4 regions of the Streptomyces cyaneofuscatus genome follow, and region 1 is predicted to be linked to each of the others. Evidence: riboswitches for the same ligand, from Rfam matches in the RefSeq annotation. Region 1 holds a riboswitch; each other region holds the start of a gene.

Region 1 (5,786 bases):
CCCAGCTGCTCCATGGTGCAGAGCTCCGGCAGATACCGGCCGCGCTGGACCTCGGTGCCGTACTGGTCGACCATCCAGGCGACCATGTTGTGGATCGAGAGGTAGCCCGCCACCGACGGGCAGCCGGTGGCCAGGGCCTCGAAGACGAGGACCCCGTCGGAGCGGGACAGCTCGGAGCCGCCCAGGTCCTCCCGTACGTACACACCTCCGAGGCCGAGCCCCGCCGCCTTCCGCAGGACGTCGACGGGGAAGTGCTTGTCCTGGTCCCAGGCGACGGCGTGCGGGGCCAGGTGTTCCTGGGCGAAGTCGAGTGTGGTCTCGACGACCGCGAGCTGGTCGTCGCTGAGCAGGGTGGTCACGGCAGTCATCCCATGGTCGGAATCGTGAAGCTCGCGCCGTCCCGGATCCCGGAGGCGGGCCAGCGCGAAGTGACGGTCTTGGTACGGGTGTAGAAGCGGATGGCGTCCGGCCCGTGCTGGTTGAGGTCGCCGAAACCGGACCGCTTCCAGCCGCCGAACGTGTGGTACGCCACCGGCACGGGGATCGGCACGTTGACGCCGACCATGCCCGTCTCGACCCGGCGGGTGAAGTCGCGGGCGATGTCGCCGTCGCGGGTGAAGAGGGCGACGCCGTTGCCGTACAGGTGCTCCGAGGGCAGCCGCAGGGCCTCCTCGTAGTCCGCCGCACGCACCACGCAGACCACCGGGCCGAAGATCTCCTCCTGGTAGATCCGCATGTCCGGGGTGACCCGGTCGAAGAGCGAGGCGCCCGCGAAGAAGCCGTCCTCGTGGCCTTCGAGGGTGAAGTCGCGCCCGTCCACGACCAGTTCGGCGCCCTCCTCGACACCGAGGTCGACATAGCCGCGTACCCGGTCCACCGCGTCACGGCCCACCAGCGGCCCGAAGTCGGCGTCCGGGTCGTCCGAGCGCCCGATCCGCAGCTCGGCGATCCGCTCGGTGAGCCGGGCCACCAGCGCGTCGGCGGTCTCCTCACCGACCGGCACGGCCACCGAGATCGCCATGCACCGCTCACCCGCCGAGCCGTAACCGGCGCCGATCAGCGCGTCCACCGCCTGGTCCAGATCGGCGTCCGGCATCACGATCATGTGGTTCTTCGCCCCGCCGAAACACTGCGCCCGCTTGCCGTGGGCGGCGGCCGTCGCGTAGATGTGCGCGGCGATCGGCGTCGAGCCGACGAAGCCGAGCGCCTTGACGCGCGGGTCCTCCAGCAGGGTGTCCACGGCCTCCTTGCCGCCGTTGACGACGTTGAGGACCCCGGGCGGAAGCCCCGCCTCCAGGAACAGCTCCGCCAGCCGCAGCGGCACCGACGGGTCCCGCTCGGACGGCTTGAGGATGAAGGCGTTACCGCAGGCCAGAGCCGGTGCGGCCTTCCACAGCGGGATCATCGCGGGGAAGTTGAACGGGGTGATGCCCGCGACCACGCCGAGCGGCCGGCGCAGCGAGTGGACGTCGATCCCGGCGCCCGCGTTGTCGCTGAACTCGCCCTTCAGCAGATGCGGCACCCCCGCGGCGAACTCCACCACGTCCAGGCCGCGTGAGAGGTCGCCGTGCGCGTCGGCCACGGTCTTGCCGTGCTCGGAGGAGAGCAGCCGGGCCAGGGAGTCCTTCTCCTTCTCGACCAGCTGGAGGAAGCGCAGCAGGACGCGGGCCCGGCGCTGCGGGTTCCACTCGCCCCACTCGACCTGCGCCTGTGCCGCGTCGGCGATGGCCGCCTCGGTCTCGGACCGGTCGGCCAGCGGCACCCGGGCCTGCACCCGGCCGGTGTTGGGGTCGTAGACATCGCCGTACGTGCCCGAGGTGCCGGGCGTGTGCTTGCCGCCGATGAAATGGGTGAGTTCGCGGACCATGGAAACCTGCTCTCGTCGGTGAGATCGTCAGGAGAGATCCGGGGATGGCGCACGGCTGCCACCGGCCCACGCACCGGTCGGGTGCGCGGGGGCGCGGAAGGGCTGCCGCCAGGGGGGACGCGAAGGGCGGGGCCGTCAGGGGGCGGGGAGAACCGCTCGCCGGGACGTGCCTGCGGGGCCGTGGGTGCGGACCGGTGCCATGCGTGTCTGCTCCATCCTCGTGGAAACACGGAACAATCCCGTGGCCGGTATCCTGACTCCCGGATCAGCGCGCGCCCTCATGCCTTCCCGACGGCTTCTGCACCGTCAGTGGCGTGTCCTGCGAGGACGAACTCCCCGGTCACAGTGGCGGGACCGCGCCGGAATCGCACCGGCTTCCCTGACACCACGGGCCTTCGAGGCGCCCGGCACCATGCCGGTCGCCCCTCTGCTCACGAACATATAGTTGGACGTCCTAGTAAGTCCACCCCGCCTCGCCCCGGCCTCCGTCCCGAGGCCTGGCGCGATCGCGCGCCCCGCACCCCGCTCCTGGCATGATCGGCCGACATGAGCGACGCACCACGGCACATCCTCGTCATCGGCATGGGCGCCGGCGACCCCGACCACCTGACCCTCGCCGCGGTGAAGGCCATGCGCAGGGCGCAGGTCTTCTTCGTGCTCGGCAAGGGCCGGGAGAAGGAGTCCCTGACCCGGCTGCGGCGGGACATCCTGGCCGAGCACCTCACCGGCCCCTACCGGGTCGTGGAGGCCGAGGACCCCTGGCGGGACCGTACCCAGGACGACCGGGGGCGCTACACCTCGGCGGTGCACGACTGGCGCCACCGCCGCGCCGACATCTGCGAGCGGCTGATCATCGAGGAGCTGGCGCCGGGGGAGACCGGCGCGTTCCTGGTGTGGGGCGACCCGTCCCTGTACGACAGCACCCTCGCGATCCTGGAGGACATCCGGGACCGGGGCACGGTGGAATTCGGCCATGAGGTGATCCCCGGGATCAGCAGCGTCTCCGCGCTCGCCGCCCGCCACCGCACCTCCCTGAACCAGGTCGGCCGCCCCATCCACATCACCCCCGGGCGGCGGCTCGCCGAGGGGTTCCCGGACGACGACGGCGACATCGTGGTGATGCTCGACGGCCACGAGAGCTTCACCCATCTGACGGGCAGGGGGCTGTGGATCTACTGGGGCGCCTACATCGGCACCCCGGACGAACTCCTGGTCTCCGGGCCGCTCGACGAGGTCGCCGAGCGGATCAGCCGGGTGCGCGCCGAGGCCCGCGAACGGCACGGCTGGATCATGGACACGTATCTGCTGCGCCACCGGCCGGAGGGTGCCGACCTCGGGGCGGGCCCACGCGGCACGGACAGCTGAGGCGGCAGGCACGGACAGCTGAGGGGCCCCGGCCCGCGAGCGGGGGCCCGGACAGGTGAGCGGGTGACGTGACGCAGGGCGGCGGGTCGCGTCGAGGCGCGGGCGGCCGCCGCACCCCGGACACGTCCTGGTCGCCGGACCGGCCGGAGGTCAGCTCCGGGACTCGTGCGCCCGGATCACTCCGAGCCCATGACCGAGGCTCGGGCACTCGGCGGTCAGGTCGTTCCCCCGCACCAGATAGTTGTGCACGCGCCCGTCCGTGGGGCGCTCGACGGCCCGGTACAGCGTGCCGTTCACGGTGATCGTCCAGTCGTCGCCGTCCTGAGCCCACCCGACTGTCTTCTTCATCTACTGCTTCTCTCGCTCATCGCCGCCGTGGGTCGGCGGCCGTGTATTGGCAAGAAGAACGGCCTGTGACCCTCGGTGGTTCCGGCTCGCCTACGCCATTTGGTTACATCTGAGTCACCGTGCCACCACGACCTGACCGTGAGTCAGCGAACCGGCGACGAACGGCGGAACAGGGCGAGGAGGGCCGGCGCGCGCACTGCCGCCCGGGGGAGGAATGCCGACGCGAACCGCCTGCCCAGGGGGGAAAACCGGCGCGAACTGCCTGCCCGGGGCCGGATCGTGCCAGGATGCCGGATCCGGTCCCGGGCAGTGTTCCAGGAGCGCCCGCTCCGCGCCCCTGTGCCGACCATTCGGTGCCACCTGCCGGTTCGGATGGGTGCGCGGACCGTTCCAATGCCCTTCTTCACCCGTTCGGAGGACGTTCCTCGGCAGTTCGGGACGTGACCGGAGGCCGTGTCTCATATCACCGTCCGAAGTGTGAACAACGGTGTGCGCCCGGCGGTCGTCCCCTTAGGGTGGCCGGTGCAGCTGGTTCGCCCTGTCCGCCAGGCAGGGTGTCGTAAGAGGGAACCCGGTGGGAATCCGGGACTGCCCCGCAGCGGTGAGCGGGAACGACCGCCGTCATACGCACTGGACCCGGCCGGGTCTGGGAAGCGACGGCCAGTAGGTGTCTGCCCCCGGCAGACGTGCCCGCGAGTCCGAAGACCTGCCCGTTGCCCGCACGCGACCGTTCGCGTGCGGAGTTCCCGGTGACCTCGTGGGCGGGTCGGCGTAACCGTCGGGTGGACGGACACGGTCAAGCGTGTCGCGTTTTCCGCCCGGTTCGGTCACCCCTTCGCGCGTCCGCGTCCCGTCCCGGGATCAGCTGGAGACATGCTCGCGAAGGAGAGTCACGTGACAGCGAAGCCCGCAGCCGCGGCAGCACGGGCCACCGTGTACGGCTACCCCCGCCAGGGTCAGAACCGTGAACTGAAGAAGGCCATCGAGGGCTACTGGAAGGGCCGCGTCGACGCGGACACCCTCCGGCGGACCGCCGCCGAACTGCGCAGGGGAACCTGGCAGCAGCTCGCCGAGGCCGGAGTCCACGAGGTGCCGACCGGTGATTTCTCGTACTACGACCACGTCCTGGACACCAGTGTCATGGTCGGCGCTGTCCCCGAGCGGCACCGCGAGGCGGTCCGTACCGACGCCCTCGACGGCTACTTCGCCATGGCCCGCGGTACGCAGGACGTGGCCCCGCTCGAAATGACCAAGTGGTTCGACACCAACTACCACTACCTCGTGCCCGAGTTGGGCCCGGACACGGTGTTCACCGCCGACTCCGCCAAGCAGGTCGCCGAGCTGAAGGAAGCCCTCGCGCTGGGCCACACCCCGCGCCCGGTCCTCGTCGGCCCGGTCACCTACCTCCTGCTCGCCAAGGCGGCCCCCGGGATCGCCGCCGACTTCGAGCCGCTGACCCTCCTCGACCGGCTCCTGCCCGTGTACGCCGAAGTCCTCGCCGACCTCCGGGCCGCAGGCGCCGAGTGGGTGCAGCTGGATGAGCCCGCCCTCGTCCAGGACCGCACCCCGGCCGAGCTGAACGCCGCCGCCCGCGCCTACCGCGAGCTCGGCGGCCTCACGGACCGGTCCAAGCTGCTCGTCGCCTCCTACTTCGGACGGCTCGGCGAGGCGCTTCCGGTGCTCGCCAAGTCCCCGGTCGAGGGGCTCGCGCTGGACTTCACCGAGTCCGGCGCCGCGAACCTCACCGACCTCGCGGCGGCCGGCGGCCTGCCCGGCAAGCGCCTAATCGCGGGCGTCGTCAACGGCCGCAACATCTGGATCAACGACTACGAGAAGTCGCTCGCCACCCTGGGCACGCTCCTCGGCCTCGCGGACCACGTCGATGTCTCCGCCTCCTCCTCCCTCCTGCACGTCCCGCTGGACGCCGCCGCCGAACACGACATCGACCCGCAGGTCGCCCGCTGGCTCGCCTTCGCCCGCCAGAAGACCCAGGAGATCGTCGTCCTGGCACGCGGCCTGTCCGCCGGCACCGAGGCCATCGCCGCCGAAATCGCCGCCAACCGGGCCGACCTGGCCTCCCGCACCGACGCCGTCATCACCCGTGACCCGGCCGTCCGGGCCCGTACGGCGGCCATCACCGACGCCGACGGCCGCCGCTCCCAGCCGTACGCCGAGCGGACCGTGGCCCAGCGCGCCCACCTCGGTC
Region 2 (5,786 bases), 1.4 Mb from region 1:
TTCGCCTCCAGCGGCTCGGGCCCGGTCTTCGCCGGCTCGATGTTCCCGTTCGTCTTCATCACCATCGCCTGCGGCGCGCTCTCCGGTTTCCACTCCCTGGTCTCCTCCGGCACCACGCCGAAGATGGTCCAGAAGGAGACGCAGATCCGGATGATCGGCTACGGCGCCATGCTGGTCGAGTCGTTCGTGGCGATCATGGCGATGATCGCGGCCTGCATCATCGACCCGGGCCTCTACTTCGCCATCAACGCGCCGGTCGGCGTGATCGGCGACAGCGTCCAGTCCGCCTCCCAGGCCGTGGCCAACTTCGGCTTCACCATCACCCCGGACGCCCTGGCCCAGGCCGCGAAGGACGTCGAGGAGGGAAGCCTGCTCTCCCGGACCGGCGGTGCGCCGACCTTCGCGCTCGGCATGGCGGAGATCTTCTCCGCGGTGATCGGCGGAACCGCGATGAAGGCGTTCTGGTACCACTTCGCCATCATGTTCGAGGCGCTCTTCATCCTCACCACCGTGGACGCCGGCACCCGCGTCGGGCGCTTCATGCTCCAGGACATGCTGGGCAACGCCTACAAGCCGTTCCGCGAGGTCTCCTGGAAGCCGGGCGTCTGGTTCGCCAGCGCCGTCGTGGTCGGCGGCTGGGGCTACTTCCTCTGGGTCGGCGTGCACGACCCGCTGGGCGGCATCAACCAGCTCTTCCCGCTCTTCGGCATCGCCAACCAGCTGCTGGCCGCCGTCGCGCTGGCCGTCTGCACCACGCTGCTCGTCAAGTCCGGCCGCCTGAAGTGGGCGTGGGTCACCGCCGTACCGCTCGCCTGGGACGTGGCGGTCACCCTCACCGCGAGCTGGCAGAAGATCTTCTCGCCGGACGTGAAGGTCGGCTTCTTCGCCCAGCGCGACAAGTACCAGGCGGGCATCGACGCGGGCGAGGTGCTGGCCCCGGCCAAGAACATGGACGACATGCGGACCGTCGTCACCAACTCCACCGTCGACGGGGTGCTGTGCGCGCTCTTCGCGCTCCTCATCATCGTGGTGCTCGTGGACGCCGGCCGGGTCTGCTACAAGGCCATCCGCGACCCGGAGAGCGTCAAGCTGCACGAGACGCCGTTCGTCCAGTCCAAGTTCGTCGCCCCGGCCTCGATCTTCGCCACCAAGGAGGAGAAGGCCGAACTGGTCGAAGCCGGCGTCGGCCCCGAAGGCGGCATCCGCAAGGAGTCGGCGGGAACGGGGAGCCGGACATGACCCTCGCGGACGTACGGCGGGTGGCGGGACGGATCCGCTGGTACGTCCGGGAGCTGACCGGCGAGTCGACGTACGACCGCTATGTGGCGCACGCGAGGGCCCACGATCCGGACACTCCGGTGATGGACCGCCGCGCCTTCGAACACAGCCGCACGGACGCCCGTGAGGCGGACCCCCGCGAGGGCTTCCGCTGCTGCTGAGCACCACCGGCCGATCGGGGCCGTCGCACCCCTCCCAGGGGCGCGACGGCCCCTTTTCGTGCCCGCGCGAGGGGGCCCCTGCGCCTGGCCGATACGGAAAAAGCCGGGCGAAGAAGCCAGACCGCCATACCGACATCTGTTCACGCCGACACAACATGTGGGGGCTTCCTCATCGAGCGCCCCCCACATGTATGCTCGACCTCGCTGTCGCCGCAGGGGAATCCGGTGCGAATCCGGAACTGTCCCGCAACGGTGTGATCAGTGTGCTTTTGCACACCCGAAGTCCGAAGACCTGTCGACAGTGCGTCCGGCTCGACCGAACCGGATGCCAGACGTCCGGGCCTCGCGGATGGGCCGGTGGACGCCGTGAGCAGTGCTGCCTTCACAGGCCTCGTGCTGCCCGGCTCCCCGCTCGCCGCCGGCCCCCAGCCGAGCGAGGGAAAGCCCAGTGACCATCGCGCCCGCCGATCCGGTTTCAGCCACCGAATCCGCTGCCTCCACCACGTCCGGCGAAGGCACGAACGACGGACCCGGGACCGCCCTGCTGCGGACCCTGACCGACCTCACCGTCGATCTGCCCGACACCGACCCCGGACGGGTCGCCGCCTCCGCGCTGCGCGGGCGCAACGCCCGCTCCGACGAGGCCGAGCTGCGCTCGCTGGCCACCGAGGCGGCGGCGGGCCTGATCTCCGAGGACCCGGCGTACTCCAAACTCGCCGCCCGGCTGCTGACCCGTACGATCGCCGACGAGGCGGCGGGCCAGGGCGCCACGTCCTTCTCCGCCTCCGTCGCGGTCGGCCACCGCGAGGGCCTGATCGCGGACCGCACCGCCGCCTTCGTGGAGCTGCACGCCAAGGCGCTGGACGAGCTGGTCGAGCGGACGCTGGCCGAGGGCGCGGACGACCGCTTCGGCTACTTCGGTCTCCGTACGCTGCACAGCCGCTACCTGCTGCGCCACCCGATCACCCGCCAGGTCATCGAGACCCCGCAGCACTTCATGCTGCGCGTGGCCGCGGGCCTCGCCGAGGACGACTCGGTGCGCGCGCTGGACGAGGTCGCCGCGCTCTACGGGCTGATGAGCAAGCTGGACTACCTCCCCTCCTCCCCCACGCTCTTCAACTCCGGCACCCGGCACCCGCAGATGTCCTCCTGCTACCTGCTGGACTCGCCCAAGGACGAGCTGGACTCGATCTACGACCGCTACCACCAGGTGGCGCGCCTGTCGAAGCACGCGGGCGGCATCGGCCTCTCCTACTCCCGTATCCGCGCGCGTGGTTCGCTGATCCGGGGCACCAACGGGCACTCCAACGGCATCGTGCCGTTCCTCAAGACGCTGGACGCCTCGGTGGCGGCGGTGAACCAGGGCGGCCGGCGCAAGGGCGCGGCGGCGGTCTACCTGGAGACCTGGCACGCCGACATCGAGGAGTTCCTGGAGCTCCGCGACAACACCGGTGAGGACCAGCGCCGTACGCACAACCTGAACCTGGCGCACTGGATCCCGGACGAGTTCATGCGCCGGGTCGACGCGGACACCGAGTGGTCGCTCTTCTCCCCCGCCGAGGTCCCCGAGCTGGTCGACCTGTGGGGCGACGAGTTCGACGCGGCCTACCGCGCGGCCGAGGCCAAGGGCCTGGCCCGCAAGACCATGCCGGCGCGTGAGCTGTACGGCCGGATGATGCGGACCCTCGCGCAGACCGGCCAGGGCTGGATGACGTTCAAGGACGCCTCCAACCGGACCGCCAACCAGACCGCCGAGCCGGGCCGGGTCGTGCACTCCTCGAACCTGTGCACGGAGATCCTGGAGGTCACCAACGACGGCGAGACGGCCGTCTGCAACCTCGGCTCGGTCAACCTGGGCGCCTTCGTGGCGAACGGCTCGATCGACTGGGAGCGCCTGGACTCCACGGTCCGCACCGCGGTCACCTTCCTCGACCGGGTCGTCGACATCAACTTCTACCCGACCGAGCAGGCCGGGAACTCCAACTCCCGCTGGCGGCCGGTCGGCCTGGGCGCCATGGGCCTCCAGGACGTCTTCTTCCAGCTGCGCCTGCCCTTCGACTCTCCGCAGGCCCGCGCGCTCTCCACGAAGATCTCCGAGCGCATCATGCTGGCCGCGTACGAGGCGTCCTGCGACCTCGCCGAGCGCTCGGGCCCGCTGCCCGCGTGGTCGGAGACGCGTGCCGCGCGCGGTGTGCTGCACCCCGACCACTACGACACCGAGCTGAACTGGCCGGAGCGCTGGGACGCGCTGCGCGCCCGCGTCGCCAAGACCGGCATGCGCAACTCCCTGCTCCTGGCCATCGCGCCGACCGCCACGATCGCCTCGATCGCCGGTGTGTACGAGTGCATCGAGCCGCAGGTCTCCAACCTGTTCAAGCGCGAGACGCTCAGCGGTGAGTTCCTCCAGGTCAACGGCTACCTGGTGGACGAGCTGAAGAAGCTCGGCGTGTGGGACGCCCGCACCCGTGAGGCGCTGCGCGAGGCCAGCGGCTCCGTGCAGGGCTTCGCCTGGATCCCCGAGGACGTGCGGGCGCTGTACCGCACGGCGTGGGAGATCCCGCAGCGCGGTCTGATCGACATGGCGGCGGCCCGTACGCCGTTCCTCGACCAGAGCCAGTCGCTCAACCTGTTCCTGGAGACGCCGACGATCGGCAAGCTCTCCTCGATGTACGCGTACGCCTGGAAGCAGGGGCTGAAGACGACGTACTACCTGCGTTCGCGCCCGGCGACCCGGATCGCCCGTGCCGCGTCCGGTCAGGCGTCGGCCGCAGCCCCCATTCCCGTACAGCAGGCGTCGGCTCCCGACGCGGACGCCATCGCCTGCTCTCTTGAGAACCCCGAGTCCTGCGAGGCCTGCCAGTAATGAGCACCACCAACGAAGAGAAGAACCTGCTCGACCCGGGATTCGAGCTGACCCTGCGTCCCATGCGCTACCCGGACTTCTACGAGCGCTACCGGGACGCGATCAAGAACACCTGGACCGTGGAGGAGGTCGACCTCCACTCGGACGTCGCCGACCTCGCGAAGCTGTCGCCGGGTGAGCAGCACATGATCGGCCGCCTCGTCGCCTTCTTCGCGACGGGCGACTCGATCGTCTCGAACAACCTCGTGCTGACGCTGTACAAGCACATCAACTCCCCGGAGGCGCGGCTGTACCTGTCGCGGCAGCTCTTCGAGGAGGCCGTGCACGTCCAGTTCTATCTGACGCTGCTGGACACCTACCTGCCCGACCCGGACGACCGGGCGGCGGCGTTCGACGCGGTCGAGGAGATCCCCTCGATCCGTGAGAAGGCCCAGTTCTGCTTCAAGTGGATGGACTCGGTCGAGAAGATCGACCGGCTGGAGACGAAGGCCGACCGCCGCCGCTTCCTGCTGAACCTGATCTGCTTCGCGGCCTGCATCGAGGGGCTGTTCTTCTACGGTGCCTTCGCGTACGTGTACTGGTTCCGCTCGCGCGGCCTGCTGCACGGCCTCGCCACGGGCACCAACTGGGTGTTCCGTGACGAGACGATGCACATGAACTTCGCGTTCGAGGTCGTGGACACCGTCCGCAAGGAGGAGCCGGAGCTCTTCGACGACGCGCTTCAGCAGCAGGTCACGGACATGCTGAAGGAGGCCGTCGAGGCGGAGCTCCAGTTCGGTCGCGACCTGTGCGGCGAGGGCCTGCCGGGCATGAACACCGAGTCGATGCGCCAGTACCTGGAGTGCGTCGCCGACCAGCGGCTCGCCCGCCTGGGCTTCCCGACGGTGTACGGCTCGGAGAACCCGTTCTCGTTCATGGAGCTCCAGGGCGTCCAGGAGCTGACGAACTTCTTCGAGCGCCGCCCGTCCGCCTACCAGGTGGCGGTGGAGGGCTCGGTCGGGTTCGACGACGACTTCTAGGCCCGCTCCGGAACCTGAAAGGCCCCACCGTGCCGCTGAGCACGGTGGGGCCTTCCGCGTCCCCTGACGGCATGACGAGAACCGGCCGAACGGAAAACACTTGGACTAGACCAAGCCTCGGCGTGCACACTCTCAGATCGATCACGCCCGACCGGGCCCGGATCGCTCCAGAGAGGCGGACATGCCCGTCATAGAAGTGGCAGACCTCGTCCAGGAGTTCAGCCGACCCACACGGCAGGAGGGCCGCTTCGCGGGTCTCCGTACGCTGCTGACGCGTGAGCAGACCGTCAAGCGTGCGGTCGACGGCGTGAACTTCACGGTCCAGCAGGGCGAGATGGTCGGCTATCTCGGCCCCAACGGTGCGGGGAAGTCCACCACCATCAAGATGCTCACCGGCATCCTCGTCCCCACCTCCGGCACGGTCACGGTCGCCGGTGCCACGCCCTGGCGGGACCGGTCCCGCAA
Region 3 (5,786 bases), 6.6 Mb from region 1:
AGGCGGTTCCTCCTCTCCATCGGGCGGGTCACCCCCGGCAAGCTCTCCATGAGCGCCTGCGCGGTGGGCTCCGCCCGGGTCACCCTCGCCCTCGCCATCCGGTATGCGGGGCACCGACTGGTCTCCGGATCGCGGGGATCGCGACGGGTGCCCGTCTACGCGCACCGCACCCACCACGGCCCCCTCGCCGCGGCGATGGCCACCGTCTTCGCGATGAGCCTCCTCCACCGCAGGGCCCTGGACCGCTGGGAGTCCGCCCCCGCCGCCGACCGGGACGAGGCCGAGCGCCTGGTCGCCGTCGCCAAGGGGTGGATCACCTGGCAGGCGCGCGGCGTCATCGTCGAGTGCCGGGAGCGGTGCGGCGCGCAAGGGCTGCTGGAGAACAACGGCATGACCGAGCTGTTCACCGGCATCGAGGGCGCCATCACCGCCGAGGGCGACAACCTCGCCGTCCACGCCAAGGCCGCCGCCGAGATGCTGTTCAGCGTCACGGTCCGGGACGAGGAGGAGGCGGAGGGCCCCGGCGACCTGGACGACCCCCGCTTCCTGGGCCGGCTGCTCGCGGCCGTGGAGGACATCTGGTTCGACCGCGCCCGGGAGCGGATCAGCGCCGCCCCGCCCGGCGACCCGCTCGGCCGGTGGAACGCGGCCTCGGGTCCGGCGCTGCGCGGGGTGGAGGCGTACGGCTACCGCCAGGCGAGCGAGGCGTACGAGCAGGCTGCCGCAGCCCTGCCCGCAGGTGCGGCCCGCGAGCGGCTGACCGAGCTGCACCGGCTCTTCGCCCTCCGTTGGATCGCCCGCAACAGCGGTGACCTGCTGGCAGCCGGACGGCTGACTGCCGAACAGGTGTCCTCGCTGCCCGACGCGGTGGAGCGGCTCATCGCGACCGTGGCCCTCCACGCCCCCGACCTGGTCAAGTCGTTCGCGCTGCCGGAGCGCCTGATGTCGGACTGGCCGATCGCCGGACCCGGCTACGCGGACGCGTACGACGATCCGGACGGCTCCTGGCACCAGCGCCGCAGGCCGGGGGGAGCGGTGGGGCGCAAGGCGGGCGCGACCGGGCTCCGCACGGCGGATTTCCGGCGGCCCGCCTGCGGCAGCAAGCGGCGGCGCCCGCTGCGCGAGAAGGTGGCGGCGCTCGGCACCCGCGGGGTGCTGCTGGCGTACTGGGGAACCACGTCGATGCTCTCCCGGTGGTTCGAGAAGCCGCAGGTGAGCGCAGACGAATCGGTTCGCCCCAGGGCGTAACCGGAGGGGCATACTCCAGTTATTTCGGCGGTGGGCCTGTGCGTATCACCACCCGCCGTCCATGAGGCCGCCGATGAGAGGAAACACCGTGAAGAGCCAGAGCATCCACCCGAAGATCACCGAGGTGCTGACCGAGACGTTCAAGGTGCCCGCAGCCGAAATCCTGCCGGAGTCCACGATGGACAGCCTGGAGATGGACTCCCTGGCGGTCGCCGAGTTCGCCGTCATCATCAAGGAGACCCTGGGGGTCGCCGCCGACTCCGAGAAGCTCTACAAGGACGCCACGCTCGCCGACATCTCCGCGTTCATCGACGCGGCCGTCGGCGGCGAGGCGGCAGGCAGTGCGGTGCCGGTGAGCAACACCCGATGAACCGACCCGCCATCGCCGTCACCGGCCTGGGGATGATCACCCCGGCCGGCCACACCACCGACACCACCTGGGACGGGGTCTGCCGCGGGGAGTCCTTCGCGCGCACCGTCCCCGAACTGCACGGCTGCGCCGTCGACTTCGCCTGTACGGTCTCCGGCATCGACCTGGACGACGCGGTCGGCGGCCGGACCGCCTTCCGTATGGGCCGGTACGTGAAGTTCGCCGTCCTCGCCGCACGGGAGGCGGTGACCGACGCCGGGCTCGACCCCGCCCACTGGGACGGCGCCCGCGTCGCCGTCGTCGTCGGCACCAGCAGCGGCGGATCCGCCGGACTCACCGAACAGGCCGTCGCCCTGGAGCGGCGCGGCCCCGAGGCCACCTCGCCCTCGGGCATCCTGCTCACCATCCCGAGCATGCCCGCGGCCGAGATCGCCATCCAGATGAAGGCCACGGGCCCCAGCCTCGCCCCCTGCACGGCCTGTTCCTCCGGGGTGACCGCCCTCTCGGCGGCCCGCGACATGCTGGCGCTCGGGCAGTGCGACATCGCGATCGCCGGAGCCACCGAGTCGATCGTCTTCCCGGTCGCCATGACCGGCTTCGCCCGCTCCGGCGCGGCGGCCCTGCGGGACGGGGACCCCGCCCGCCTCTGCCGCCCCTTCGCCGCCGACCGGGCCGGGCTCGTCATGGGCGAAGGCGCCGCGATCATGGTACTGGAGCGGGCGGCGGACGCCCGGGCCAGGGGAGCCGCCCCCCGGGCGCTGCTGGCCGGTACGGGCGCCACGACCGACGCCCACCACCCGACCTCCCCGCACCCCTCCGGGGCGGTCGCCGAGGCCGCCGTCGACGCGGCGCTGGCCGACGCGGGGTGGCGGGCCGAGGAGGTCGGCCATGTCAACGCGCACGGGACCTCGACCCCCCTGAACGACGCGACCGAAGCCGCCCTCATCGGCCGGGCCTACCCGCACCGTCCGCCCGTCACCGCCCCCAAGGGCGTCCTGGGCCACTGCATGGGGGCGGCCGGAGCCATCGAGGCGGGGCTGACCGTCCTGACGCTCCAGCACGGCATCGTCCCGCCGATCGCCAACCTGGACGCCCCCGACCCCGGGTTCGCCATCGACTGCGTCACCAAGGCCCCGCGCGAGGTGCCCGTACGACGGGCCGTCAGCCACTCCTTCGGGTTCGGCGGACAGAACGCGGTGATCGCGCTCCAGGCTCCGTAAGCCGCCTCGCCAGCTGCCGGGCCGGTGCGGCGGGACGATCCCGCGCCGCACCGGCCCACCGGGGGAGCGGTCCGCGCACCGGCTCTGAGCTGCGCGAAGACCCGTGATAGCTTGCCGGGGCCAGTCGAACCCCAGCGACGGGGTCAGGGAATCCGGTGCGAGACCGGAACTGACGCGCAGCGGTGAGGGGGACGGGCGGGGCCACGGCCACTGGAGCGCACACGTGCTCCGGGAAGGCGTCCCGCCCGGACGAACCCGAGTCCGAAGACCTGCTGGCACCCGCGCCCCGCACCGGGGCACGGGAACCGTACGACGGGCTCCGCGGCTGGGCCCAGAGACACCGAGGTCCTCCGTGCTGTCCAAGGCCACCCCTGCCCCGATACGCACCGCCGCCCTGTTCGCGGCGGGCGTCGTCCTGCTCACCGCCTGCGGCGGCGGGACCACCGACTCCTCCGCCGACGGCGGCGGCGACAAGGCCGACGGCTTCCCGCTCACGCTGAAGAACTGCGGGCGCACCGTCACCGTGAAGGCGCCGCCCCAGCGGGCCGTCTCGGTCGACCAGGGATCGACGGAGATCCTCCTCTCGCTCGGCCTCGCCGACCGGCTCGCGGGCACCGCGACCTGGAGCGACCCGGTGATGAAGGGCCTGGAGAAGGCCAACAAGGGCGTCGAGCGCATATCGGAGAACCGGCCCTCGTCGGAGAAGGTCCTCGACAAGGAGCCCGACTTCCTCTCCGCCTCCTTCGCCTCCACCCTCGCCAAGGGCGGCGTCGCACCCCGCGAACAGTTCGAGAAGCTGGGCGTCCCCACCTACATCTCGCCCGCCGACTGCATCGGCAAGGACAACAGCGGCGGCGGCGACGGAGCCCGTACCGCACCCCTCACCATGGACAGCGTCTACACCGAAGTCCGGGAGCTCTCCCAGGTGTTCGGCGTCCCCGAGCGCGGCGACGCCCTGGTGAAGAAGCTCCAGGCGCGGGTGGCGAAGGCCACCGACGGCATCGACGGATCCAAGGCATCCCTCCTCTACTGGTTCTCCGACTCCAAGGCCCCCTACCTCGCGGGCTGCTGCGGCGCCCCCGGCGTCATCACCCGGGAGCTCGGCGCGAAGAACGTCTTCGACGACACCCACGACGAATGGCCCCAGATCAGCTGGGAGACCGTCGCCGACCGCAACCCCGACGTCCTGGTCATCGGCGACCTGAGCCGCACCATGCAGACCGCCGAGAGCGCCGAGAAGAAGATCGAGTTCCTGGAGTCCAACCCGGTCACCAGGACCATGGACGCCGTCAAGAACCGGCGGTACGTGCTGCTCAGCGGCCAGGCGATGAACCCGACCATCCGGACGGTCGAGGGGCTGGAGCGCGTCGCCGCGGGGCTGCGCGACTTCGGGCTCGCGGGGTGAGCAGCGGTGACCCGGCACTGAAGGAGGCCACGGACCCGAAGGAGGCCACGGACCCGAAGGAGGCCGCGGACTCGGACAAGACCGCGGACCGGAAGGCGTCGGCCGCGGTGGGCCCGGTCTGGAGCGGCGGCCCGCTCGCGGTGCTCCTCTGGACCGGCGGACTCCTGCTCCTGCTGCTCTCCATCGCCGTCGCCGTCACGATCGGGCCCGCCCGGATCTCGGTCCCCGACGTCTGGTCCGCCGTCGCCTCCCACCTCGGCTTCGGCGCCTCGGAGCTGAGCCCGATCCGCGACGGCATCATCTGGAACCTGCGCATGCCCCGCACCCTGCTCGCCGCCGTGTGCGGTGCCGGGCTCGCGGTGTGCGGCACGGTGATGCAGTCGCTGCTACGCAACCCGCTCGCCGACCCCTTCGTGCTCGGCGTCTCCTCCGGGGCCTCCACCGGGGCGGTCGTGGTGGTCGTCCTCGGCGTCGGCGGGGGAGCGGTGTCGCTGTCGGCCGGGGCCTTCGTCGGGGCCATCTGCTCGTTCGCCCTGGTCCTGCTGCTCAGCCACACCCTCGGCTCCACCACCGACCGGGTGGTGCTCTCCGGGGTCGCCGCGATGCAGCTCTTCTCCGCCCTGACCTCGTTCGTCGTGATGACCTCGGCCGACGCCGAGCAGACCCGAGGGGTGCTGTTCTGGCTGCTCGGCTCGCTCAGCGGCGTCGGCTGGAGCGAGGTCGCCCTGTGCACCGCCGTTCTCGCCGTATGCCTGGTCGTCTGCCTGGCCCACGCTCGTACGCTCGACGCCTTCGCCTTCGGGCAGGACGCTGCCGCCGCGCTCGGCGTGAACGTCGCCCGCACCCGGATCGTGCTGCTGTGCACCACCGCCCTGCTGACTGCCGCCCTCGTCAGCTCGGCCGGGGCGATCGGCTTCGTCGGCCTGGTCCTGCCGCACGCCGCTCGCGCGCTCACCGGCTCCGGGCACCGGCGCCTCCTGCCGGTCACCGCGCTCGCCGGGGCGATCTTCCTCGTCTGGGTCGACACGCTCGCCCGCACGGTGCTGGACCCGCAGGAGGTGCCGGTCGGTGTGGTCACCGCACTGATCGGCGTGCCCGCGTTCGTCGCCGTCCTGTACCGCACCCGGAGCACGCCATGAGCCTCACCGAGAACGGCGGCCTGCGCGCCGAGCGGGTCGGCCGGGAGGCCGGGGACCGCCTCATCCTCGACGGGGTCGACATCACCCCGCCGCCCGGCGCCACCGTCGGGCTGCTCGGCCCCAACGGCTCCGGCAAGTCCACCCTGCTGCGGATCCTCGCGGGCCTCCTCGCCCCGGACACCGGCACCGTCACCCTGGACGGCGACCCCCTCGCCGACCTCGGCCGCCGTACCGTGGCCCGCCGGATCGCCGTCGTCGACCAGCACGCCGTCACCCAGGTCGACCTCAGCGTCCTGGACGTCGTCCGCCTCGGCCGCATCCCGCACCGCCGCGCCTGGTCCGCCCCGGACCGTGGCGACGAGGAAGCCGTCACCGACGCCCTGCGGCGCACCGGCCTCACCGAC
Region 4 (5,786 bases), 4.1 Mb from region 1:
GATTCGGCCGAGGAGACCTTCGCGGTCCCCGAGCCGGACGTCCCGTGGGTGACGCTCGTCCACAACGACCCGGTCAATCTCATGAGCTATGTGACCTATGTCTTCCAGGCCTACTTCGGCTACTCCAAGGACAAGGCCCACAAGCTCATGCTCGACGTGCACCAGAAGGGCCGCGCCGTCGTCTCCAGCGGGAGCCGCGAGGAGATGGAGCGCGACGTCCAGGCCATGCACGGCTACGGGCTGTGGGCCACCCTCACCCAGGACCGCAACTAGAACCCCTTCAGCGCCCCTGCCCCGTTCGACCCACCATCGGAGAATCCATGGCCGGCCATTTCGAGGCCACCCCGGGCGGCGGCGCGGCCGTCGCGCTCGACGAGGTCGAGATCTCGATCCTGCGCTCCCTCGCCGTGCAGCTGCTCGAACTGATCGGCCCGGGCGAGACGCCCGCCGACGGCGAGGATCCGCTCGCCGCGCTCTTCGCCGAGGGCCCCAGCAAGCCGCCGTCGGACCCGGCCCTGGCCCGGCTCTTCCCCGACGCGTACGGGGGTCCCGACGGGGCCGCCCCCGAGGAGAAGTCCGAGGAGGAGCTGCGGGCGCTGTCCGCCGAGTTCCGCCGCTTCACCGAGAACGATCTGCGCTCCCGCAAGCGCGAGGACGCCCTCGCCGTCGTCCGGACGCTGGACGCGCTCTCGCCCGACGGCAGCGGCGCGGCCGTGCTCACCCTCACCGCCGACGAGTGCCGCTCCTGGCTCGGCTCGCTCAACGACCTGCGCCTCACCATCGGCACCCGGCTGGACGTCTCCGACGAGGACGAGGGCGAGGAGGGTTCGCTCTACCGGCTCCCCGACAGCGACCCGCGCAAGCCGATGGTGATGGCTTATCTCTGGCTAGGGGCGCTCCAGGAAACGCTCGTCGAAACCCTGATGCCGTAATCCTCCGGCCCGACCGGTGAGCCGTCCGTGTTCGCTCAACGGACGCTCAGATCCGGGTAATGATCCCGCCAAGACATAAGCGCCATTCGTGGTGGATGGCGCCCCTTGTCCGCTTTTATCTGTGGGGTGCGCCACAGAATGTCCCATGGTGTCCTGTGACGGCCGTGATAAATCTTCACGACGCCCGGGGACGCCACCCCTGTTCCCGGGGCCGCCACCAGCCGGCCGAACGCCGGTGGCACTCCATCCATATCCGGGGGGATCAGGACCTGATCCGCAGCCTTGAGGGCGCGGATCGGCGTGGAGAAAGGCGCACCACACATGACATCGGCACAGGTCGACGAGGGACAGGCCGACAAGGGAAGGCCCGGCGCGGAAGCCGACGGGACCGAGACCGGCGGCGAGGGGTACCAGCGAGGTCTGGGCGCCCGCCAGATCCAGATGATCGCCATCGGCGGAGCCATCGGCACCGGGCTCTTCCTCGGCGCGGGCAAAGCGATCGACCGGGCCGGACCCAGCCTCATCCTGGCTTATGTCCTCGCGGGCCTGGTGATCTTCTTCATCATGCGGGCCCTGGGCGAACTGCTCATGTACCGCCCGGTCTCCGGCTCCTTCTCGGAGTACGCCCGCGAATTCATCGGGCCCTTCTTCGGATTCGTGACCGGCTGGACGTACTGGCTGTTCTGGGTGGTCACCGGAATCACCGAAGTCACCGCCGCAGCCACCTATATGACGTACTGGTGGGACATTCCGCAGTGGCTGTCCGCACTGGTCTTCACCGTCATTCTGTACGGCGCCAACCTGATCTCCGTGAAGCTCTTCGGTGAGCTGGAGTTCTGGTTCTCCATGGTCAAGGTCACCGCGATCGTCGGCATGATCCTCATCTGCGCCGGCGTGCTGACCCTCGGCTTCTCCGACGCGGGCGACACCGCGACCGTCTCCAACCTCTGGAACGACGGCGGGTTCTTCCCCAACGGCATCGGCGGCATGCTGATGACACTCCAGATCGTCATGTTCGCCTTCCTCGCCGTCGAGCTGGTCGGCGTCACCGCCGGGGAGTCCAAGGACCCCAAGACCGTGCTGCCCAAGGCCATCAACACCGTGCCGTGGCGCATCGCCGTCTTCTACGTCGGCGCGCTGATCATGATCCTGTCGGTCGTCCCGTGGTCCACGTTCAAGCCGGGCGTCTCGCCGTTCGTGAAGGCCTTCGAGGAGATGGGGCTCGGCATCGGCGCCGCCATCGTCAACTTCGTCGTCCTGACCGCGGCGCTCTCCTCCTGCAACTCCGGCATGTACTCCACCGGCCGTATGCTCCGCGACCTGGCCATGAACGGACAGGGCCCGCGCGCCTTCACCAAGCTGACGAAGAACGGCCTGCCGCTCGTCGGCACCACCTTCTCCGCCGCCCTGATGCTCGTCGGCGTCTGGATCAACTACCAGTGGCCGGGCGAGGCGTTCAACTACGTCGTCTCCTTCGCGACCATCTCCGGCATGTGGGCCTGGATCATGATCCTGTTCAGCCAGATCCGCTACCGCCGCCTGGCCGACCGGGGCGTGCTCCCGCACTCCTCGTTCAAGGCGCCGGGCGCCCCGTACACCAGCTGGTTCGCGCTCGCCTTCATCGGCATGGTCATCGTGATGATGGCGGTCGACAAGGACGCCAGGATCTCGCTCTACTGCGCCCCGGTCTGGGCGCTCCTCCTGGGCGTCTCCTACCTGGTGCTCAAGTCGCGCAACCCGGAGAACACGGCCTTCGCCAAGCGCTGACCCCGTCCTGGCCAAGCACCGACCCCGAGGGCGGACCCGGCGACCCCGGGCCCACGACCGGCCCTCCTCCCGGACGCCCGGCCGCTCACCCTCCCCCCACGGCCCCGGCGTCCACCATGCGGGCCCTCCCGTACCACCCACCGGTACGCGAGGGCCCGCATGCCTATCCTGGCGCCATGCTGACCATCACCCAGGCGCTCCACGACCAGATCGTCGCCCACTCCCGCGCCGACCACCCCGACGAGGCGTGCGGCGTGGTGGCGGGCCCGGCCGGAACGGGGCGCCCCGAGCGCTTCATCCCGATGCTCAACGCCGCCCGCTCGCCCACGTTCTACGAGTTCGACTCCGGCGACCTCCTCAAGCTCTACCGCGAGATGGACGACCGCGACGAGGAGCCCGTGGTCATCTACCACTCCCACACGGCGACCGAGGCCTACCCCTCCCGCACCGACGTGACGTACGCGAACGAGCCCGGCGCCCACTACGTCCTGGTCTCCACCGCCGACACCGACGGCGCCGGCCCCTTCCAGTTCCGCTCGTACCGCATCGTGGACGGCGAGATCACCGAGGAAGACGTGCAGGTCGTCGAGGCGTACTGAGCACCCGGGTACGTCGCGGAGCCCGTGGTCGGGTCTGGCACACTGCACCCCAGACCCGACCACAGGGCAGCAGGAACCAGGAAGCCGGTGCGAATCCGGCACGGTCCCGCCACTGTGACCGGGCAGCCCTCCCGTACGTACCGACGTACCGGACGGCGGCCCGGAAGCCAGGAACTGGCCCGCTGCCTTCTCCGCATCGACCAGGGGACGCGGAAATCCCCCGGAGAGGCCCCGCCATGTCCCGGCGCACCCCCGCGCTCATAGCCGCCGCCGTGCTGCTCCCGCTCGCCCTCACCGCCTGCTCCAACCCCGAGGGCGACGAGCCCGCCGGGAACAAGGCCGCGGCGAAGAGCGACGGCTTCCCGTACACCGTCACCAACTGCGGTGTCACCACCACCTACAAGGCCCCGCCGAAGCGCGTGGTCACCATGAACCAGCACGTCACCGAGATCATGCTGGAGCTCGGCCTCACCAAGTCCCTGGTCGGCACCGCCTACCTCGACGACAAGGTCCTGCCGAAGTACGCGAAGGACTACGCGTCCGTCCCGGTCATCGCCAAGGAGTACCCCTCCTACGAGCAGGTCCTCGCCAGCAACCCCGACTTCGTCTACGGCGGCTACAGCAGCGCCTTCACCGCCGGCGACGGCCGCGGCCGCGAGGCGTTCGAGAAGGCCGGCATCGAGACCCGGCTCAACACCGAGAGCTGCGCCAAGGCCGACACCCCGATGGAGACCCTCTACGAGGAGATCCGCGAGGTCGGCCGCACCTTCGGCGTCACCGACCGCGCCGAGGCCTGGATCAAGCAGGCCAAGGCCGACAACGCGGCCACCGCCGAGAAGCTCAAGGACCTCAAGGCCCTCCCCGTCTTCGTCTACGACAGCGGCGACAAGACCGCGTTCACCGCGGGCGGCAAGGGCATCGGCAACGAGCTGATCACGCGCGCCGGCGGCACCAACATCTTCGCCGACCTCGACAAGTCCTTCGGGGACGCCTCCTGGGAGAACGTCGTCGCCCGCAAGCCCGAGGCGATCGTGATCTACGACTACGGCGCGACCACCGTCGCCCAGAAGAAGAAGCGCCTCCTGGACGACCCGGCCCTCGCCGACGTCCCCGCCATCAAGAACAAGCGCTTCGCGGTCATGCCGCTCTCCGACGCGGTCCTCGGTGTCCGTGTCCCCGCCGCCGTCGAGAAGCTCGCGGCCCAGCTCCACCCGGCGGCCACCACCTCGTGACCTGCCGCACCCCCGCACCGCGGCGGCTGCTGCGCTACACCCTGGTCGTCGGCGTCCTCGCCGCCCTCCTCGCAGCCGCCGTGGTCGCCGCCCTCGCCCTCGGCTCCGTCCGCATCCCGCCCGGCCAGGTCATCGACATCCTGACCGGCCGGGCGGACGCGAGCCCGTTCCGCACGATCGTCCTGGACGTCCGGCTGCCCCGGGTCCTGCTCGGCATCGTCGTCGGCGCCGGACTCGCCGTCATCGGCACCGTCCTCCAGGCCCTCGTACGGAACCAGCTCGCCGACCCGTTCCTCCTCGGCGTCTCCTCCGGCGCCTCCACCGGCGCGGTCCTGGTCATCGTCCTCGGCATCGGCGCCACCCTCGCCACCACCGTCACGATCCCGGCCGCCGCGTTCGCCGGAGCGCTGCTCTCGCTGCTCCTCGTCTACACCCTGGCGCGCGGCGGGGGAGGCCTCACCACCAACCGGCTGGTCCTCGCCGGGGTCGCCGTCTCCTACATCCTCTCCGCCCTGACCAGCCTGATCCTGGTCACCTCCGCCCGCGCCGACCACCTCCAGGAAGTCCTCTACTGGACCCTCGGCGGCCTCGGCGCGGCCCGCTGGGACATGCTCGCGCTGCCGACGGTCACCCTGATCGCCGGTACGGCCGTGCTCCTCACCCTGGCCCGCCCGCTCGACCTGCTCCTGGTGGGGGAGGAGGGCGCGACCGTCCTCGGCCTGGACACCGCCCGCTTCCGGGCCGCCGTCTTCGTCCTCGCCTCCCTGATGACCGGGGCGCTCGTCGCGTACAGCGGAGCGATCGGCTTCGTCGGGCTGATGGTCCCGCACATGGCCCGGATGGCGGTCGGCGCCGCGCACCGCGCGCTGCTCCCGGTGGTCGCGCTCGGCGGGGCGGTGTTCCTGGTCCTCGCCGACCTGGCCGCCCGCACGCTCGCGGCCCCGCAGGACATCCCGGTAGGCGTGCTCACCGCCCTGACCGGCGGCCCGTTCTTCCTGTGGATGCTGCGCCGCAGGCCGGAAGGGGCCCCCGCATGAGAGCCGTACGTACGCCCGAGGGAGCCCGCCCGTGACCACCCTGCGCACCGAGGCACTCTCGTACGGCGTCGGCGAAGGCCGCCACCTCGTGGACTCCGTCGACCTCACCGCCGCCGACGGCGAGACCGTCGGCCTGGTCGGCCCCAACGGCAGCGGCAAGACCACGCTCCTGCGCTGCGTCTACGGCACCCTGCGCCCCACCCACGGCCGCGTCCTCCT

Evidence for each region. Region 1 has a riboswitch for cobalamin ahead of R2B67_RS04705 (CoA-acylating methylmalonate-semialdehyde dehydrogenase). Riboswitches for the same ligand answer to the same signal wherever they lie in the genome.
Region 2: linked by a shared signal. The riboswitch ahead of R2B67_RS10465 (ribonucleoside-diphosphate reductase subunit alpha) and the one ahead of R2B67_RS04705 (CoA-acylating methylmalonate-semialdehyde dehydrogenase) in region 1 are both predicted to bind cobalamin.
Region 3: linked by a shared signal. The riboswitch ahead of R2B67_RS34230 (ABC transporter substrate-binding protein) and the one ahead of R2B67_RS04705 (CoA-acylating methylmalonate-semialdehyde dehydrogenase) in region 1 are both predicted to bind cobalamin.
Region 4: linked by a shared signal. The riboswitch ahead of R2B67_RS23240 (ABC transporter substrate-binding protein) and the one ahead of R2B67_RS04705 (CoA-acylating methylmalonate-semialdehyde dehydrogenase) in region 1 are both predicted to bind cobalamin.

What each region holds. Positions count from the first base shown of each region.
Region 1 covers NZ_CP137002.1:1,133,691-1,139,476, reverse strand. Annotated here, with positions in the region: gene R2B67_RS04710 (acyl-CoA dehydrogenase family protein) at 1-368, opposite strand, end outside; gene R2B67_RS04705 (CoA-acylating methylmalonate-semialdehyde dehydrogenase) at 365-1,867, opposite strand; cobalamin riboswitch at 2,094-2,272, opposite strand; gene cobF (precorrin-6A synthase (deacetylating)) at 2,414-3,232, shown strand; gene R2B67_RS04695 (hypothetical protein) at 3,383-3,580, opposite strand; cobalamin riboswitch at 4,106-4,296, shown strand; gene metE (5-methyltetrahydropteroyltriglutamate--homocysteine S-methyltransferase) at 4,475-5,786, shown strand, end outside.
Region 2 covers NZ_CP137002.1:2,509,040-2,514,825, forward strand. Annotated here, with positions in the region: gene R2B67_RS10455 (carbon starvation CstA family protein) at 1-1,239, shown strand, start outside; gene R2B67_RS10460 (YbdD/YjiX family protein) at 1,236-1,439, shown strand; cobalamin riboswitch at 1,631-1,753, shown strand; gene R2B67_RS10465 (ribonucleoside-diphosphate reductase subunit alpha) at 1,888-4,302, shown strand; gene R2B67_RS10470 (ribonucleotide-diphosphate reductase subunit beta) at 4,302-5,321, shown strand; gene R2B67_RS10475 (ABC transporter ATP-binding protein) at 5,503-5,786, shown strand, end outside.
Region 3 covers NZ_CP137002.1:7,733,016-7,738,801, forward strand. Annotated here, with positions in the region: gene R2B67_RS34215 (acyl-CoA dehydrogenase family protein) at 1-1,248, shown strand, start outside; gene R2B67_RS34220 (acyl carrier protein) at 1,337-1,618, shown strand; gene R2B67_RS34225 (beta-ketoacyl-[acyl-carrier-protein] synthase family protein) at 1,615-2,838, shown strand; cobalamin riboswitch at 2,943-3,129, shown strand; gene R2B67_RS34230 (ABC transporter substrate-binding protein) at 3,191-4,243, shown strand; gene R2B67_RS34235 (FecCD family ABC transporter permease) at 4,351-5,382, shown strand; gene R2B67_RS34240 (ABC transporter ATP-binding protein) at 5,379-5,786, shown strand, end outside.
Region 4 covers NZ_CP137002.1:5,269,309-5,275,094, forward strand. Annotated here, with positions in the region: gene clpS (ATP-dependent Clp protease adapter ClpS) at 1-273, shown strand, start outside; gene R2B67_RS23225 (DUF2017 domain-containing protein) at 321-932, shown strand; gene R2B67_RS23230 (amino acid permease) at 1,254-2,699, shown strand; gene R2B67_RS23235 (M67 family metallopeptidase) at 2,876-3,298, shown strand; cobalamin riboswitch at 3,317-3,495, shown strand; gene R2B67_RS23240 (ABC transporter substrate-binding protein) at 3,535-4,530, shown strand; gene R2B67_RS23245 (FecCD family ABC transporter permease) at 4,527-5,567, shown strand; gene R2B67_RS23250 (ABC transporter ATP-binding protein) at 5,599-5,786, shown strand, end outside.